Regions from separate parts of the Mesorhizobium sp. M0296 genome, predicted to be linked through region 2. Evidence: predicted binding sites of a transcription regulator. Region 2 holds the regulator's gene; each other region holds the start of a gene.
The links. The regulator LexA, encoded in region 2, represses DNA repair genes until DNA is damaged. The targets are predictions, from matches to a motif close to TGTTCNNNNTGTGTTCNG.

Region 1 (4,663 bases), on a different contig from region 2:
CAGCGGCGCTCCGACGCCGGGCGTATCGAGTTCAATAGCTGTCAGGCTGGCAGGCGCGCCGGCGCATCCTTCCGGCACCTTGCCTTCCGGGTTCGGCTGCAGGGCGACGGACAGGACACCGTGGTCGGAGCCACCCATCTCGCCGGATACGAACCAGAAGATCGACGGCGATCCGCCAGCGTCGGGGCCGGCATAGCAAAGCCAGTGGCGTGAATCTCCGGCGTCACCTTCATCGTGCATCGCTCCGCCGAAGGCTTTTTCGACATCGGCAAGCGTGGTTTCCTCAAGCTTTATCTCCAGCGGCCCAGCCTTGACCTGCTTGAATAGCGGGCTGGCCAGCGGCGAGTTGATATCGCCCAGGGATGGAATCGCCCGGTCTGGGTTGAGCGGCTTGGCCAGCGTCGTTGCATTGGTCACCAGTCCGGCAACGATGAGTGCGAAATATCCGGCGTTCTGTCCCATGCCGATCTCCTGTCGTTCGAAATGAAGGTGCGGAAGCATTTGCGGGCGGGTGCTACCCTGTCTGGCTGATACCCAAACCGGTGCACGACCAACTGGACCGAAGATAAATTCACAAGTCCGCAGCCTTCAACGTCATTCCGGCGACTTGGCAACCAAAGTGTAATCGAGGCTCACAATTCCTTCTCGGCCAGCTCCCGAAATGCGTCGGGAACCGACCGCTGTAGCCCGAGCGCGACCGAGGCGTAGCCGACCGCCTCCCAGCCGAAGCGGTCGCGGATCTTGTCGACGGCGCGGTCCGCGGTCCAGCGCGCCGCGCCCTTGCTGGTGCCGGGGCGGCGGCGGTCGTCGTCGAGCCCGAGCGGCAGTTCCAGTTGCAGGCCGGCATGCTGCTCCAGATGCGATACGGCGATCGCCAGCAGCGAGATGGTCTTTTCGTGCGGATGGTCGATGAGCACCTTGCGCACCAGCGCCTCGGCGATCTCGGCCAGCATGGCGGTTGCCGAAATCGGCTGATCGAGCGTGATCGAGCGCGTCACCGAGCGCAAATCGGCAAAGCGGACGCGAACCGTCACTGTACGGCCGGGCCGGGATTTCGCCCGCAACCTCGTGGCGACCCTGTCGGCCAGATGCAGCAAAGCGGGTACGAAGACGTCCTCGTCGGCCGGTTTTCGGCCGAGCGCCGACTGGGCGCCGGCAGAGCGTGCCCGGCGCTGCGTCTCGAGCTTGCGCGGATCGCGGTTCCATGCCAGCGCGTTGAGTTTTTCTCCGGCCGCCGGCCCGAGCAGGCGCTCCAGCGCCCCACCATTGGTCTTCGCCAGCTCGCCGATGGTGTTGACGCCGATGCCGGCCAGCCGCTCCTTGGTGACCGGGCCGACACCCCACATCAGCTCGACTGGCAGGTGGTGCAGGAACTCCAGCTCGTGGCGGGGATCGACCACCACCAGCCCGTCGGGCTTTGCGACCTGTGAGGCGATCTTGGCCAGATGCTTGGTGCGGGCTACGCCGACCGAGATCGGCAACCCGAGCTCGGCCCGCACGCGGCGGCGGATCTTGCCGGCGATCTCGGCAGGCGAGCCGAACAGATGGGTGCAGCCGGCGACGTCGGCAAAGGCCTCGTCAATGGAAATCCGCTCGACCACCGGCGTGAAATCGCCGAGCACCTTGATGGCCGCATCGCCCAGCCGCTGATAGTCCTTGAAATGGCCGTCGACGAAAATGAGTTGCGGGCAGAGTTCCCGCGCTCGCCGTCCCGGCATGCCGCCGCGCACGCCGAACGCCTTGGCTTCATAGGATGCGGCAAGTACTACCCCGCCGCCGACGGCAATCGGCTTGCCGCGCAAGGCCGGGTCGAGCAATTGTTCGACCGAGGCATAGAAGGCATCCAGATCCGCGTGGAGGATGTTGGCTTCCATCCGGCCCGTTCGCCCGCGGCGGTTCGAACGCCGCATTGTCTCGAGTTGTGATCAGAACATAAAGAGAACATTGTGGGTGGATTGTCAAGCAGCGCGGAGGCTGCCGCAGATGACGAGCGGACGGCAATGTTCAGCCGCGCAGCCGATCGCGGGCCTGCATCAGCGCGAATCCCAACAGGTTCTCGCCGCGCCACAGCAGCGGGTTCACCGCCCTCTCGTCATCCGCCGCTAGGCCGATGCCCCACACCCGGTCGACAGGGCTCGCCTCGACCAGCACCCGGTCATGCGTCGACAACAGATATTCGCGCAGCGCCGCGTTCTGACGGAACTTCTGAAAGCTCCCTTCAGTCACGATGCGATATTTGTCTGCATCCCATTTGGTGCCATCGAAGCCGCTCACCTGGCGGCCAAGCTGCTTTGCCTGCTTGGGACTCGCCGCCCTGAGGATTTGTGTTGCCGTCGGAGCATCACCGAACAGTCGTGCCTTCTCGGCCATCATCCAGTGTTCGGCAGTCGGATAGCTCAGGCCATCGACGGTAAAGGGCGCATGCCACCACTGGCTGAAGCACGACGTGGTTATGCGGCCGTCCTTAGACGGCTGATGGCCCCAGAAGAACAGGAACTTCTGCCGGGGCTTTGCGCGAAAGGTTTTCTCAAGCCAGGTTCGGTCGTAAATCATGGGCGGATGGAGCAGGGCGAAAGGCCGGCTTGTCAATGCTCCATCCAGAGTGGGTAGCGAAGATGAGCGGTCGGCGCTGAATGCGATGAAATGCTGATCTATAGCGCCATCTTGTAGCCGAGATGACTGGCGGTGAAGCCGAGGCGCTCGTAAAAGGCGTGCGCCTCCCGTCGACCTTTGTCCGTGGTGAGCTGGACGAAGCTGCAATTGCGCGAACGGCAGGTTTCAATCGCCCATTCGATCATCAGCTTGCCGACGCCGCGGGAGCGCCATTGCCGGGCGACGCGAACGCCTTCGATCTGGCCGCGCCAGGCGCCTTTTCTCGAAATGCCTGGAAGGAAGCTGAGCTGCAGCGTTCCGACCACTTGCCCGGCCTCGACGGCCACGACCAGCAACTGGTTGGGATCGGTATCGATTGCGCTGAAGGCATCGAGGTAGGATGGCGCCAGCGGCGTGGACGGGTCTTCCCGGTTCGCGCCGAGCACGTCGTCGGCAAGCATTGCAACGATCGCAGGCAGGTCGGGCGCCTGCGCGCGACGGAATTCGATCTCGCTCATCGCGCGGAGACATACGGCGCGGTGTCGGCGATCGCAATATCCGTTTTGACTTGCAAGGGAGGCCCGCGCGCCTTCAGGTGGCCTCGAGCGCCCAGAGGCGGTGGCCGTAGCGGCGGAAGAAGCGGGCGAAGAGGCGTTGCTGCCTGGCGCGGGCAAAGTCGGCGGTGCGCCTTTCCTGTCGCCAGCGCGGCATGTTGCGGAACATCGACACGAAGCGGGCAGCGTCCTCGATCGCTTCCTCGGCCGACTGCGCCGGGCGGATCGCCGCCAGGAACAGAGCGCGGCTCGGCTTCATCTGGTCAATCGCCGCCTTGCGCTGGCGATGACCCTGGCGTGCCTTGCGGATGCCGTCCTGGCGGATGGCCGCGAAAGCGAAGCATGGCCGGGCTGTCGCCGCTATAGCCGCAGGCATGGGCGAACTGGGCTGGGTCCATCGTCGTTCCCTTGCTGCCGGCCGGCTGCGGTTCTGTGGCTCGCGCCGATTCCAGTCCGCACCATATATAAGCATAACTCAAATAATTGAACAAGTGAAACTTTCACGTTGGTGCAAGCGGAACCGACTCGACTCCGCCCCGAAAACCGATAATGATGTGAACAAAGCAGGAACAATGATGGGGATGGCTATGGCATTAGCGGGCAGGGAAGCGACGATCGCCGATGTTGTCTCGATTGCCGTCGAATGCATCGATTGCGGCCGCAACAGGTGGTGGAAACCGGCCGAGCTCAAGCGGCATGGGGTGATGCCGGAGACACCGCTGGCCGCACTTTCGGGGCGCCTGATCTGCAAGGCCTGCCGGGCCGACGGCCTGCCGGGCGCCGCCGTCTCGATCCAGGCCGCCTTCATCGACGACCGGCAACGGACCCGCGCCGAGGCGCGCCTGCTCAACGGTCGAGAGCTGCAGTCGAGGCGGGCTTGAGGGGGCGGGCGTGCTGCTCTTCCCTTCTCCCCTTGTGGGAGAAGGTGGCCGAGCGAAGCTCGGTCGGATGAGGGGTGTTGGACGGATCGCTACCTTGATGGCGTAAGTGCTTAAGAATCGCTTCTACATTTCCTCCGCCGCGTTCCTTCCAGCACCCCTCGTCCGGCTCGGCGCTGTGCGCCGATCCACCTTCTCCCACAACAAGGGGAGAAGGCAACAAGCCCTCAATACCCCAGCAATTCCTTGAGCGGGATGACGCGGAAGATGTTCTTGATGGCGTAGCGGTTGAAGGACAGCGTCTTGGGCGGGTTGTACTGTTCGACGATCAGCTCGGCGGCGGTGCGCTTGACCAGCTTCTTGATGAAGGCCTTGCCGTTTTGCTCGTTCTCCTCGGGCAGGGTCTCGATCACCACATGGTCGCCGGGCAACGCTTCGCGGCCGCCGCAATAGATCATCTCGCCGGGCTCGTAGCGCGGCACCATCGAATCGCTCAGCACGTGCAGCGCAAACACGTTGCGCAGATGCCGGATCCCCGGCGGCCGCTGGACATAGCCGGCCGGCTGGCCGTTGAAGGTGAAGTCGCCATCGTCGCCGCCGACGGCGGTGCCGAGAAGCTGGATGTCCATCGGCCCGGCG
Region 2 (4,663 bases):
GCGCCAGCGTCCATCATAGCGGGGAGGCAGCCCCTTGGCCCGTGCGCTCTCGCGCATTGCCTCTAGCTCGGCAGGCGTCGCATAACAATAATAGGCCTTGCCCATACGAACGAGCTCCTCGGCCACCTCGCGATGGCGCGGCGCACGCTCGAACTGCGACACCGGCTCGCCGTCCCATGTCAGGCCAAGCCAGGAAAGCCCGTCGAGAATGGCCGCGCTTGCCGCATCGGTGGAGCGCTCGCGGTCGGTGTCCTCGATGCGCAGCAGCATCGTGCCGCCTGTGTGCTTGGCATACAGCCAGTTGAACAGCGCCGTCCGCGCGCCGCCGATGTGCAGGTAGCCGGTGGGCGAGGGGGCAAAACGGGTGACGACCTTATCGGGCATGGAACTCTCAGGCGGGCGAAGGAAGTGGGTTTGCGGACTTTCGCGCGTTGCGCGTTCATGTAGCATAGGAGGTCGAGGGCGCAAGGGGCAGACCCGATGGCTGTGCGAGGCCGTGGTACGGGCGAGGGCGAGGACGTTGGCAGCGGCGTCAGCGAACGCTTGCTGTTTGCCGCTCCCCCGCCTGTCCTGCCGGCACCGGCATTGCTACCTGCTCCGCGCTTCGATGCTCCGTCGCTGCCGGCCAGCGACCGAGCAGCGGTTCTCGTGCCCGCGGGCGAGCCCATCGTACGCCTGCCCAGGCGTTTCCGCCTCCCGTCACCGTCCCGTATCCGCAACAGCGTAACCACGGCAGCCGGCCTGGAACTTGACCGCGGCATTGCCTTCCTGCTGGTGCCGGTGTTCCTCGCATGCGGGGTGGTCGTATATTTCGGGCTCTCGGTGGAGCCGGCCTTTCCACAGCCGATCGCAATCGCGCTCCTCGCGGCCCTTTGTGCCGTCGTCTCGCGGTCATGGCCCAGGACGCGCCTGTGCTTCATGGTGGCGCTGCTCTGCGCGCTTGGCGTACTTGCCGCCAAGTTCGAGACATGGCGTGTCGGAATGCATATGCTCGGCTCCGAAATCTCGACGCGGCTGACGGGTCGCGTCGTATCGTACGAGCCCATGGCAAGCGGCCGCATCAGGCTGACAATCGATGTGATCTCAACGGCCAGGCCGACACTGCGCTACATGCCGGAACGGGTCCGCGTTTCGGCGATGAAGATACCGGCTGAGCTGACCGCCGGTTCCGAGATCACCGGCTATGTGCGGCTGCTGCCGCCGACCGGCCCGGTGCGGCCCGACAGCTATGATTTCTCCTTCGACAGCTATTTCGCCGGTATCGGCGGCAGCGGCTTTTTTCTCGGCAATCCGAAAGTCGTGTCGTCGGGCAGCATGCCGCTTGGCGCGCAGCTTTCTTCCGCGATCGAAGACGCGCGCGAATCCATCGCCGACCATATCCGCAGCCGCATCGGCGGTGCCGAGGGCGAGATTGCTGCTGCGCTGATCGTCGGCGTGCGCGCCGGCATTCCCGAGGAGATCAACGAAGCGATGCGGCGCACCGGCATCTACCACATCATCTCCATCTCGGGGCTACATATGGCGTTGGTCGCCGGCACCATCATGGCGCTGCTGCGGGGTGCCTTTGCGCTGTTTCCCGATTTCTCATCGCGACGGCCGGTCAAGAAATATGCCGCGGCCGCCGCGCTTTTTTCGATTGCGGCCTACCTCGTCTTTTCCGGCATTGTCGTGGCGGCCGAACGCAGCTTCATCATGCTGGCGGTGATGCTTATCGCCGTGCTGTTCGACCGGGCCGCGCTCACCATGCGCAACCTGGCGATCTCGGCCATCGCGGTCATCCTGGTGTCGCCGCACGAGGTGGTCGGTCCGAGTTTCCAGATGTCCTTCGCCGCGACGGCGGCCCTTGTCGGCGCCTATGCAGGCTGGTCCGATTACCGCGCCGGCAGGGCCACCATGCCGCCGCCGCGGCTGTCGCCGCTACGCTTTGCCACTCGAAAGGTCCTGCTGGGCATGTGCGGTCTGGCGATGACCTCGATCATTGCAGGGAGCGCCACGGCGCTTTTCGCCATATGGCATTTCCAGCGCGTGGCGCCGCTCAGCCTGTTCGCCAATCTGGCCATCATGCCCATCGTCTCACTGGTCGTCATGCCCTTCGCCGTTCTCAGCGCGCTGGCGATGCCGTTCGGTGCGGATGGCCCTTTCCTCTATGTCATGGGCAAGGGGCTGACGGCGATGATCGCCCTGTCCGGGTGGATCTCGGAGCGCTCGCCGATCGATGCGGTCGGGCTGATTTCGCTGAGATCCGTCCTTCTGGTGACGATCGCCCTCGTCATTGCCAGCATGGCGACGACCTGGTTGCGGCTGGCGGCACTTCCTTTTGCGCTCGCCGGCTTGCTGACGACAACGCAGACACGCATACCCGACGTATTGGTCTCGGAGGACGCACGGCTGGTCGCGCTGCCGATCGGCAGCGGTGAACTCGCGGTCAACCGGGCACGCCCGAATGAGTTCACCATCGACAACTGGAAACGCGCGCTCACATCAGAGGCTATCGTCGCGCCGGAAACACCTGCAAAGAACGACCCGCAATTCGACATTGCCGATCCGGCCGACCTACCGCCGGGCATGCCGTTCATTTGCACGGACGGCCTCTGCCTTGCCAGGCATCCATCCGGCGCGATCATCGCGCAAGCCAAGGACCGCGATACTGCGCGGCCAGCCTGCGCCTTTGCCAGCTTGATCGTCATCGACGACGCCACCGCGCATAACCCCTGCTACTACGACCGGCTGGTCCTCGTCGTCACCAAACGGCAACTGGCGCGCGCGGGAAGTGCCGCCGTCTACTTCGATCCACAAGCGGCAACGCGCGCCGAAATCCGTTTCGCGGTCGAAAAATCATACCGGCCCTGGCACGTGCAGCGGAAATTTTCACGCGCGGCACGGGGCCTGCCACCATACCGCAGGGCCGACAACCCCAAAGCCGGCGCCAAGGGCGGGGCTCAGTAGCGGCGGATCAGTCCGACGAGCTTGCCCTGCACCTTGACCCTGTCTGGTCCGAAGATGCGCGTCTCGTAGGCCGGATTGGCGGCTTCCAGGGCGATCGAGGCGCCCTTGCGGCGGAACCGCTTCAGCGTCGCTTCCTCCTCGTCGACCAGTGCCACCACGATCTCACCGGGGCTCGCCGTATCGGCATTGCGGATGATCACCGTGTCGCCGTCGAAAATGCCGGCCTCGATCATCGAATCGCCTTTGACCTCGAGCGCATAATGCTCGCCGCCCATGATCATATCCGGCGGCACCGAAATCGAATGCGTCTGGTGCTGGATGGCGTCGATCGGCACACCGGCGGCGATGCGGCCCATCACCGGGATCGAAACGGCGGCGACGACATCGTCGTCATTTCCGGCTGCGGGCACGCGCGACGATGTCGGCTTGCCTTGCCGAGGACCGCCTTGCCCAAGACTGCCCTGGATGACACTCGGCGAGAACTTGCGTGCCGCATTGAGGCCGGGGGCGATCGAGTCAGGCAGGCGCAGCACCTCCAGCGCACGGGCCCGGTTGGGCAAACGGCGAATGAAGCCGCGCTCCTCCAGCGCCGTAATCAGCCGGTGGATTCCGGATTTGGAAGCCAGGTCGAGCGCTTCCTTCATCTCGTCGAAGGAAGGCGGGATACCGCTTTCCTTCAACCTTTCGTGGATGAACATAAGCAGTTCGTGTTGTTTGCGTGTCAGCATAGCGACCCCCAACAGAATCAGAAAAACAAACCCAGAACAAACACTATCTGTTCCAGTTGTGTTCCGCAACTGTTTAAAGTTTAATGAATGCGTTAAGGCTCGGGAAACAAACGACGTCCCTACCGGGGTACCGTATTTTCACCGCCGCGAGCCTCATCGCCTTGATTCTGCTTTCGTTTGCGCCCTTCTGGCTTCCCGGAGGCCACATTGACATCGGCCGTCGGTCGGCAAAGGGCACGGAAGTGAACCCCTATCGACTGTGCGGTTTGGTCGATGCACCGTGAACGAAACGAACTCAAAACGCCAACCTCGGGTTAAGTCCCCGGTTTCCACCGCCTGGTCAGGCTGCTTCTCGCCGGTGGAGCCTTGCTGCGCGCAACCAGGGAATGGAAGAACAGTCGACGCGTGTCGGGCGTTGCGTTGGATCTTGGGGGAGCAGACAAATCATGACAGGAATTCCCGATCTCGTGGCCATAAAGGCGATGGATGCCGCGGATCCGCTGCGCGCGATGCGCGACCGCTTTGTATTGCCGCAAGGAGTGGTCTATCTCGACGGCAATTCGCTAGGAGCTGCTTCACGTGCCGCTTTCGATGAACTGCGCAAGGCCGCGACCGAAGAATGGTCGCATGATCTCATCCGCGCATGGAACACGGCCGGCTGGTTCAACATGCCGCTTGAACTTGGCGACCAGCTCGGGCGCCTGATCGGTGCCGCGGCCGGCCAGACGGTGGTCTGCGACACGACATCGGTCAACATCTACAAGCTGCTGCACGCCGCCATGGCCATGCGACCGGAGCGGCAGGTCATCGTCGCCGAGGGCGATAGTTTTCCGACGGACCTCTACATGGCTGAGGGTGTGGTTTCGACGCGAAAAGATACGCTGCTGCGCCTCTCGGGGGTCGACGCGCCGAGCATCGAAGAGCTGATCGACGAACGCACCGCCGTGGTGCTGGTCAACCACGTCAACTACAAGTCGGGCAACTGCGCG
Region 3 (4,663 bases), on a different contig from region 2:
CTGCGGCGTGCCCTGGGCGATGATGTGGCCGCCATGAATGCCGGCCGCCGGGCCGATATCGACGACGTAGTCGGCATGCAGGATGGCGTCCTCGTCATGCTCGACGACGATGACCGTGTTGCCGATGTCGCGCAGATGCTTCAGCGTGTCGAGCAGGCGGGCATTGTCGCGCTGGTGCAGGCCGATCGACGGCTCGTCGAGCACATAGAGCACGCCGGTCAGGCCGGAGCCGATCTGCGAAGCCAGCCGGATGCGCTGGCTCTCGCCGCCCGACAACGTGCCGGAGTTGCGCGACAGCGTCAGATAGTCGAGACCGACATCGTTGAGGAAGCGCAGCCGCTCGCGGATTTCCTTGAGCACGCGCACCGCAATCTCGTTCTGCTTGTCGTTGAGCGAAGCGGGCAGATCGGTGAACCACTGGTCGGCCTTGCGGATGGACAGCTCGGTGACCTCGCCAATGTGCTTGCCGGCGATCTTGACCGCGAGCGCCTCGGGCTTCAGCCGATAGCCGCGGCAGGCCGGGCAGGGCGTGGCCGACATGAAGCGCTCGATCTCCTCGCGCATCCAGGCGGATTCGGTTTCCTTCCAGCGGCGCTCGAGATTGGGGATGACGCCCTCGAAGGTTTTCGTCGTTTTGTAGGAGCGCAGACCGTCATCATAATGGAAGGTGATTTCGCGCTCGCCGGTGCCGTGCAGGACGGCTTGCTTTGCCTCCTCGCTCAAATCCTTGAACTTGTCGCCGAGCTTGAAGCCATAGGCAATGCCCAGCGCTTCCAGCGTCTGCGCATAGTAGGGCGAGCTCGACTTCGCCCAAGGGCTGACGGCGCCGGCGCGCAGCGAGACATTCTCGTCGGGCACGACCAGGCTGGCATCAATGGCGCGTTGGCTGCCGAGCCCGTCGCAGGTCGGGCAGGCGCCGAACGGATTGTTGAAGGAGAATAGCCTGGGCTCGATCTCGGGAATGGTGAAGCCGGATACCGGGCAGGCGAACTTTTCCGAGAACAGCATGCGTTCATGCGTCTCGTTCTTCGATTTGTTGACCGAATCCTCGCCGGTCTGGCTGGCGTCGAGCGGCTTGTCGGCAAATTCCGCCACTGCCAGCCCGTCGGCCAGCTTCAGCGCGGTCTCGATGGAATCGGCGAGCCGCGTCGCCAGATCGCCGCGCACGACGATGCGGTCGACGACGACGTCGATGTCGTGCTTGTACTTCTTGTCCAGCGCCGGCACGTCGGCGATCTCATAGAAGACGCCATCGACTTTGACGCGCTGAAAACCCTTCTTCTGCAGCTCCAGCAGTTCCTTGCGGTACTCGCCTTTGCGGCCGCGCACCATCGGCGCCAGAATGAACAGCCGGGTGCCTTCCTCGACAGCAAGCACCCGGTCGACCATCTGCGAAACCGTCTGGCTCTCGATCGGCAGGCCGGTGGCCGGTGAATAGGGTACACCGACGCGGGCGAACAAAAGCCGCATATAATCGTAGATCTCGGTGACGGTGCCGACCGTCGAACGTGGGTTCTTCGAGGTGGTCTTCTGCTCGATGGAGATGGCCGGCGACAGGCCGTCGATCTGGTCGACGTCAGGCTTCTGCATCATTTCGAGGAATTGCCGTGCATAGGCCGAAAGGCTCTCGACGTAGCGGCGCTGGCCCTCGGCGTAGATGGTGTCGAAGGCAAGCGACGACTTGCCCGACCCCGACAGGCCGGTCATGACGATCAGGCTGTCACGCGGCAGGTCGAGATCGACATTCTTCAGATTGTGTTCGCGTGCCCCGCGAATGGAGAGATATTTATGGTCGGCCATCGCCGGTCGCCGCCTCAGAATCTGGAATTCGTGGGATGGGCGGGTTTTCCCGACCATCCCCTATGTAGGTAATTTCGCCGCCTTTTCGAGAGACGCCACAACTCTCGACCAAAGCGTTTAACCGCCTTTCGCGCGAACGGGCAAGCGGAAAGAACAAAGGCCGAACACGCTCCTGACAAAAGCTGCCCGCGCAGCCGGCTTCACAAAGCGTCTCGCGATCACATTTTTCGGCAACCCGGCTATTCAAGGTTGACGTCCCCGCGTCATGGGGGCAGAATCCAATTGTCAACGAAGCCGGCCGTCTTTCGATGGCCTCGCGGCCTGGGGCTAGCCTGCGAGACGCCGCGGGTTATGCGATGAGCGCTTCGACGACAGTCGCAACGAACAGAAGGAGAGCAGAGGCATGACTCCACCGGATTGTTCCTTGAGGCTCCACGTGTCGCTGGAGCCGCGGCAGGTATAAGTGGCCAGGGTCAGGCGTTTTCGCTGCCCGCCAAACGGACCTGCCGATCCCCATAAAATCAGAGACTGCTAGTCGGATCGTCGGCTGAATGCCGCGAAGCATCCGAAATAAAAAGCCGGCAGTACACTCCCGGCAATTTGGATTTCAGATCCAAGAAGCCCCGTCAGTTGCAAAAGCAATGGCGGGGCTGTTCGTTTGAAGCGCAATATTTGTGGTTCACACCAGGCGAACTTAGCGGCTGGAGGGCCTGATCCCGCCGGTAGCGACATCGATGGTGATGCTGCCGGAAATCCGAACGTCGGTATCGCCAATCTTGAAGGTGCCGTTGCCGTTGCCTGGAGCCACGTCGTCAGGCTCAGGCTGCGGCGCTGGCTCGGCGATGCGATAATCGCTGGTCACACCGGGCAGGGCGCCCTTTTGCGAAGACGTCGAATTATCTTGGGCAAGTGCCATACCCACCAGCATGTTCGTGCCGGCAACGGTGGCGACGGCAAGGCATAACACGCTGGATAAACGGTTCGCGATCATCACCGGACTATAGTGCGGCGATAGCGCCGAAGCCAGACCAACGGCGCTGAAAGTTGCCGGCGCTCATATCGCTCAGTTCCGTTGGAAGGTGCCTCACGCGGCCTGTTTGCGAGTACCGAAAACATGGTCGACGAGGCCCCAATCCTTGGCCTCCTGCGCGGTCATGAAAAAGTCTCGGTCGAGCGTGCGTTCCACTTCATCGTAGGTGCGGCCGCAATGGTGGGCGTAAAGATCGGTCATGCGCCGCTTGGTGCGAAGGATGCCCTCGGCATGGCGCTGGATGTCGGAGGCTTGGCCCTGGAAGCCGCCGAGAGGCTGATGCAGCACGATGCTAGTGTTGGGTAGCGCGATGCGCCGCCCCGGTGTGCCGGCCATCAAAAGGAACGAGGCCATCGAGGCGGCGAAGCCCATACAAACGGTGGAGACCGGGCAGCTGATATACTGCATCGTATCGTAGATGGCGAAACCGCTGGTCACCACGCCGCCCGGCGAGTTGATGTAGAGCGAGACCTCCTTGTCGGGATTGTCGGATTCCAACGACAGAAGCTGGGCGCAGACCAGCGCCGAGGTGCCGTCGTCGATCGCCCCGTTGATGAAGACGATGCGCTCGCGCAGCAGCCGCGAAAATATGTCGAAGGCACGTTCGCCGCGGCTCGACTGCTCGATCACCATCGGCACCAGATTGGCAAGGCCGCTCATCGGTTGTCTCCGTTGACTGTTGTCGTTCAGGCCGCGCGCAGGAAGAGGCGCGGGGTGTTTGCGGCGACCTGCTTGTGCCTGGGAGTGCGCGCTTCAAAGGAAAGCCGGCAACCGGCGCCTGCCATCGCGATCTCCGGCACTGCTGCCCGAGCAAAACCATCATGGACGATACGCAGATGCGTGCCGCCGGAAACGGTGCGGTAGAGCGTAAAGGTGACGATGCTGTCCACTGGGCTGTCGTTCATTGCGCTGTCCAGGGGGCTGCCGGGCGGCACCTGCGTATCGCCGGGCGCCGGCCGCTCCCGCCAGGAATAGCGCAGCAGCCGTCCGGGATCCGCGTCGAGGATTTCGCACTCGATCGGCGCATTCGGCGCTTTAAAGGCAAAGCGGTTGCCGATTTCGGGCTTGATGTCGTTCGGCATCATCCAGGCCGCGAGCAGGTCCGGCACCGTCAGCGCCCGCCACACCTTTTCCGGCGGTTCGGGCAGCTCGCACTCGAACTCGATCTTGTCTGCGGCCATTTCGGCGCGTTCTTTGCCTCGGCTGGTCATTGGTCCATGTCCTTCAAAACCGTCTTGAGCCTTTCGATGCGCTCTGGCCAGAACGCACGGTAGCGTTCGATCCAGCCGAGCAGTGGCGCAAGCCCCTTCGGATCGACGCGGTAATAGGCGTTGCGACCGGCCCGGCGCTCGACCACGAGGCCGGCGCCGCGCAGCACTGCGAGATGTTGCGATACCGCCGGCTGCGATACCGGTATGCCAGTGCGCAGTTCCGACACCGTCATCTCGCCGTCGGCGAGCCGCTCATAGACGGCGCGACGCGTTGGATCCGCTAGTGCCCGAAAAATGTCTGCTTCGATCATGCCGAAAGCATAAGTCAATACTTATCTGTTTGGCAAGCCGTGTTTTTTAAGACAGGCGGTGTTTTTTAAGACAGGCGAGGTTTTACAAACTCGCCGGAAGCCAGCGTCTCACCATGTCCGGGGATCCCTTGAACGTCGCCTCGAAAACTGGTGACGCGAGCACGGCATGGATGTGAAGCAATTCGGAGCCGATGTTTCGGAAGCCATGTTGCCTGTGCGCGGCGACAACAAGCGACTGTCCCGCAGTCAAGACGAGATGCTCTTCGTCGATCCACATCTCGGCCCTGCCAGCGATGACGGTAAGCACTTCC
Region 4 (4,663 bases), on a different contig from region 2:
ATCCCGTCCTCGGCGCATGGCACCAATCCGGCAAGTGCTGCCATGGCCGGCATGAGCGTCGTCGTCGTGCGCTGCACCGAGGACGGCAATATCGACATGGAAGACCTGCAGGCCAAGACGGCCGAGCATGCGCACAATCTTGCGGCGCTGATGTTCACCTATCCTTCGACGCATGGCGTCTTCGAGGAAGGCGCGCGCGACCTTTGTGCCCTCGTCCACAGCCATGGCGGCCAGGTCTATTTCGACGGCGCCAACCTCAACGCGCTGGTCGGCCTCGCCCGTCCCGGCGATATCGGCGCCGATGTCTGCCACATGAACCTGCACAAGACCTTCTGCATCCCGCATGGCGGCGGCGGCCCCGGTGTCGGCCCGATCGGCGTCAAGGCGCACCTGAAGCCATATCTGCCCGGCCACGTCACCGAAGGCTCGGCCCATGCCGTGGCGGCGGCACCGTTCGGCAGTGCCTCCATCCTGCCGATCACCTGGATGTATATCCGCATGATGGGCGCTTCCGGCCTGAAGCAGGCGACCGAGACGGCGATCATCTCCGCCAACTATGTGGCGACGCGGCTCGGCGAGCATTTCCCCCTGCTTTACAAAGGGCGCAACGGACGCGTTGCGCATGAATGCATCCTCGACACCCGCGTGCTCAAGGACAGCGCCGGCATCAGCGTCGACGATATCGCCAAGCGGCTGATCGACTATGGCTTCCATGCACCGACCATGTCGTTCCCGGTGGCCGGCACACTGATGGTGGAGCCGACCGAGTCCGAGCCCAAGCGCGAGCTGGATCGCTTCTGCGAGGCGATGATCGCCATAGCCGGCGAGGCAGCCAAGGTGGCGAAGGGCGAATGGCCGTTGGCCGACAATCCTCTAGTCAATGCGCCGCACACCGCCGCCGAGGCGTTGGCCGGCCAGTGGACCCATCCCTATTCGCGCCTGGAGGCGGCCTACCCCGCCGGCGATGCCGACACGGCGGCAAAATACTGGCCGCCGGTGTCGCGCATCGACAATGTCGCCGGCGACCGCAACCTTGTCTGCTCCTGCCCGCCGCTGTCGGAATATCTGGGTGCGGCGGAATAGATCATGATCCCGAAAAGTGGAATCCGGTTTTCGGACAAGATCGTGGGTCTAACAAGAAGATAGAAACCTCAATCAGGCAGAACGCAAGGCCGGCCCGTCGGCCTTGCTCGCCCGGTCCCGGACGACGACGCGATTTCTCCCGGCGCGCTTTGCCGCATAGAGTGCTGCGTCGGCTTCGGCCAGCACATCGTCGAGACCGGTGCCGTTTGTTCCGCCAAAGCCGATGCCGCCGCTGACTGTGCTTCGCAACGGACCGAGCTGGGTGGCCACGACTTCCGTGCCGAAGGCGACGCTGATCTTGCTCGCAATGTCATAGGCCTTCTCTTCCGTCATCCGCGACATGACGAGCACGAATTCCTCGCCGCCCAACCGGAAGGCGTCGACGCCGGTTCTGGCGTACTTCCTGATGACGCCGGCGAAGCAGCGCAGGACCTGGTCGCCGACCGGGTGACCGAATACGTCGTTCGTCCTCTTGAAATGGTCGAGGTCGAACATGGCGACGGACATGAACGGACCGAAGACCCGCTCGCCGTAGAGTGCCGTCAACGCCCGCCGATTCATCAGCCCGGTCAATGGATCGGTCATCGTCTCGGCCTTCAGTTCGATCTGCGCCTGCAAATGGTGCAGGGAGAGCGTCAATGCGCCGAGCCCGGTCATGCAGGCGACGGCCACGACGGAATTCACCCGCTCGGCCCAATTGTCGGGCGCAACACCCAGCACCCATTGGCCCGTGACCAGCAGGACCGCGCCGCAAAGTCCGAACGACAGCGCACAGACGCCGCTCAGGAACGAGACGACCAGCAATATCCGGCGATCGTGACCACCCTCAATCCAGAACATCGCCCCGATGAGCGAGAGCAGCGCCGTTACCGTCGCGTAGGTGACAATAATGCCGACACCATCAAACCCGAGATACGTCGCGCCCGCGCAAACAGCCATCGCAACCAAGGTCGGCAAGATGGCTCGCCTGTAGTCGCCTATGCCGAGATATTGCATAGCCGACAGGCAGATAATCAGGAAACCGAGGCTGAGAAGCGCAAGCACGATCTGGCAAAGCCAGGGGCTTGGATCTCTTGCGTAATGCCAAAACAACACGACATGTGCGACCAGCACGAGGATGCCGCAGGCCACCGTCAGCACAAAGCGTGCCTGTGGCGCGCTGAACCAGATCGCAAACATGGTGATGCTAAGGCACGTGCCCGACAGCGCCGCCGCGAGCAGAAGCGAACTGTAATCCAACATGCTTAAGCGACAGCCTCTTGAGGGTTCCACTGCATTCTAGGTCAGCGAGAGTTCGCGGATATCGTTTTTCAGCCAACCTTGCGGCGTAACCTTCGGACAAGGTTTACAAAGCGTCGATGCCCCAAGCTTCGACCCCATTTCCGCCGCTTGGCTGTCGAATGGTTTTGCAGTAAGAGGCTCTATCCTCGAACGTAACAGGAACCTCCGTCGCCTGCCCGCGAAAAGCGTGGCAGTATCGGGTGGTGATTCGCAGCATCGGAATCCAGGACCGGCATGGACGACAATAACGATCTTTTCGCCAAATTGGACAAGCAGCCGCAACCGGCTCGCGCCGCCGCGCGCCCGGCCGACCCGCTGGTGCAGGCGGCGAAGCGGCCGGCGCCCCGCGACGCCAGCGAGAGCTACAGTGCCGCCGATATCGAAGTGCTGGAGGGGCTGGAGCCGGTGCGCCGCCGCCCGGGCATGTACATTGGCGGCACCGACGACAAGGCGATGCACCATCTGTTCGCCGAGGTCATCGACAATTCGATGGACGAGGCGGTCGCCGGCCATGCGACCTTCATCGATGTCGAGCTTTCCGCCGACGGATACCTGTCCGTAACCGACAACGGTCGCGGCATTCCGGTCGATCCGCACCCGAAATTCAAGAAGCCGGCGCTCGAACTCATCATGACGACGCTGCATTCAGGCGGCAAGTTCGACAGCAAGGTTTACGAGACGTCCGGCGGCCTGCACGGTGTCGGCGTTTCCGTGGTCAACGCGCTGTCCGACCATCTCGAGGTCGAGGTCGCGATTGGGCGCAAGCTCTATCGCCAGCGCTTCTCGCGAGGCGTTCCGGTGACCGGCCTGGAGCAGCTCGGCGAGGTGCACAACCGCCGCGGCACGAAGATCCGCTTCCATCCAGACGAGCAGATTTTCGGCAAGGGTGCTGCTTTCGAGCCTGCGCGGCTCTACCGCATGGCGCGGTCAAAGGCCTATCTGTTCGGCGGTGTCGAAATCCGCTGGACCTGCGATCCGTCGCTGATCAAGGAAAAGGACACGACGCCGGCCAAGGCAGAATTCCATTTTCCGGGCGGCCTCAAGGACTATCTGAAAGCCTCGCTCGGCGACGAATTCCAGGTGACCCGTGAAATGTTTGCCGGCAAGAGCGAGAAGCAGGGCGGCCACGGTTCGCTCGAATGGGCGGTGACCTGGTTCGGCGGCGACGGTTTTATCAATTCCTATTGCAACACCATCCCGACCGCGGAGGGCGGCACGCATGAGGCCGGCTTCCGCAACGTCCTGACGCGCGGCTTGCGCGCTTATGCCGACCTGGTCGGCAACAAGCGCGCCTCGATCGTCACTTCCGAGGATGTGATGATCTCGGCGGCGGGCATGCTGTCGGTGTTCATCCGCGAACCGGAATTCGTCGGCCAGACCAAGGACAGGTTGGCGACGATCGAGGCGATCCGCATCGTCGAAAGCGCTATCCGCGACCCGTTCGACCATTGGCTGGCCGACAATCCGCAGGAAGCTTCGAAACTGCTCGAATGGGTGATCGCGCGCGCCGACGAGCGGGTGCGCCGCCGCCAGGAAAAGGAAGTGTCGCGCAAGAGTGCGGTGCGCAAGCTGCGCCTGCCCGGCAAGCTCGCCGACTGCACGCAGAATGCCGCCGCCGGTGCCGAGCTGTTCATCGTCGAGGGCGATTCGGCCGGCGGTTCGGCAAAGCAGGCGCGCGACCGCGCCAGCCAGGCGGTGCTGCCTCTGCGCGGCAAGATCCTCAACGTCGCCAGCGCCGGCAACGACAAGCTTGCCGCCAACCAGCAGATATCCGACCTCATCCAGGCGCTTGGCTGCGGCACGCGCTCGAGATATCGCGACGAGGACCTGCGTTACGACCGGGTCATCATCATGACCGATGCCGACGTCGACGGCGCCCATATCGCCTCGCTGCTGATCACCTTTTTCTACCAGGAGATGCCAAGCCTGGTCCGCGGCGGCCATCTCTATCTGGCGGTGCCGCCGCTTTATTCGATCCGGCAAGGCGGCAAGGTCGCCTATGCCCGCGACGACGCGCACAAGGACGAACTCCTGCGCACCGAATTCACCGGGCGCGGCAAGGTCGAAATCGGCCGCTTCAAGGGGCTGGGCGAAATGATGGCCGCCCAGCTCAAGGAAACCACCATGGACCCGAAAAAGCGCACGCTGCTGCGGGTCGACGTTATCGATGCCGAGGCGGCGACCAAGGATGCGGTCGACGCATTGATGGGGACCAAGCCCGAGGCCCGTTTCCGGTTCATCCAGGAACGCGCGGAATTCGCCGAGACGGAAGTGCTGGATATCTGAGCTCCCGCCGCTA

Region 1: a site for LexA is predicted at 1,927-1,944, ahead of dinB (DNA polymerase IV). Genes of this name have one in related genera too.
Region 3: a site for LexA is predicted at 1,950-1,967, ahead of uvrA (excinuclease ABC subunit UvrA). Genes of this name have one in related genera too.
Region 4: a site for LexA is predicted at 2,511-2,528, ahead of parE (DNA topoisomerase IV subunit B). Genes of this name have one in related genera too.

The regions. Positions count from the first base shown of each region.
Region 1 covers NZ_JAMYRZ010000044.1:19,184-23,846, forward strand. The annotation lists gene NKI97_RS29625 (hypothetical protein) at 1-462, opposite strand, end outside; gene dinB (DNA polymerase IV) at 633-1,874, opposite strand; gene ybiA (riboflavin biosynthesis intermediates N-glycosidase) at 2,005-2,553, opposite strand; gene NKI97_RS29640 (GNAT family N-acetyltransferase) at 2,652-3,110, opposite strand; gene NKI97_RS29645 (hypothetical protein) at 3,184-3,522, opposite strand; gene NKI97_RS29650 (hypothetical protein) at 3,728-4,027, shown strand; gene NKI97_RS29655 (XRE family transcriptional regulator) at 4,252-4,663, opposite strand, start outside.
Region 2 covers NZ_JAMYRZ010000004.1:46,128-50,790, forward strand. The annotation lists gene gltX (glutamate--tRNA ligase) at 1-384, opposite strand, end outside; gene NKI97_RS05820 (ComEC/Rec2 family competence protein) at 481-2,946, shown strand; gene lexA (transcriptional repressor LexA) at 2,940-3,674, opposite strand; partial or broken gene kynU (kynureninase) at 4,121-4,663, shown strand, end outside.
Region 3 covers NZ_JAMYRZ010000020.1:33,119-37,781, reverse strand. The annotation lists gene uvrA (excinuclease ABC subunit UvrA) at 1-1,800, opposite strand, end outside; gene NKI97_RS19670 (hypothetical protein) at 2,495-2,791, opposite strand; gene NKI97_RS19665 (ATP-dependent Clp protease proteolytic subunit) at 2,885-3,490, opposite strand; gene NKI97_RS19660 (SRPBCC family protein) at 3,517-4,041, opposite strand; gene NKI97_RS19655 (ArsR/SmtB family transcription factor) at 4,038-4,352, opposite strand; gene NKI97_RS19650 (cupin domain-containing protein) at 4,435-4,663, opposite strand, start outside.
Region 4 covers NZ_JAMYRZ010000008.1:183,135-187,797, reverse strand. The annotation lists gene gcvP (aminomethyl-transferring glycine dehydrogenase) at 1-1,083, shown strand, start outside; gene NKI97_RS10960 (GGDEF domain-containing protein) at 1,156-2,325, opposite strand; gene parE (DNA topoisomerase IV subunit B) at 2,599-4,650, shown strand.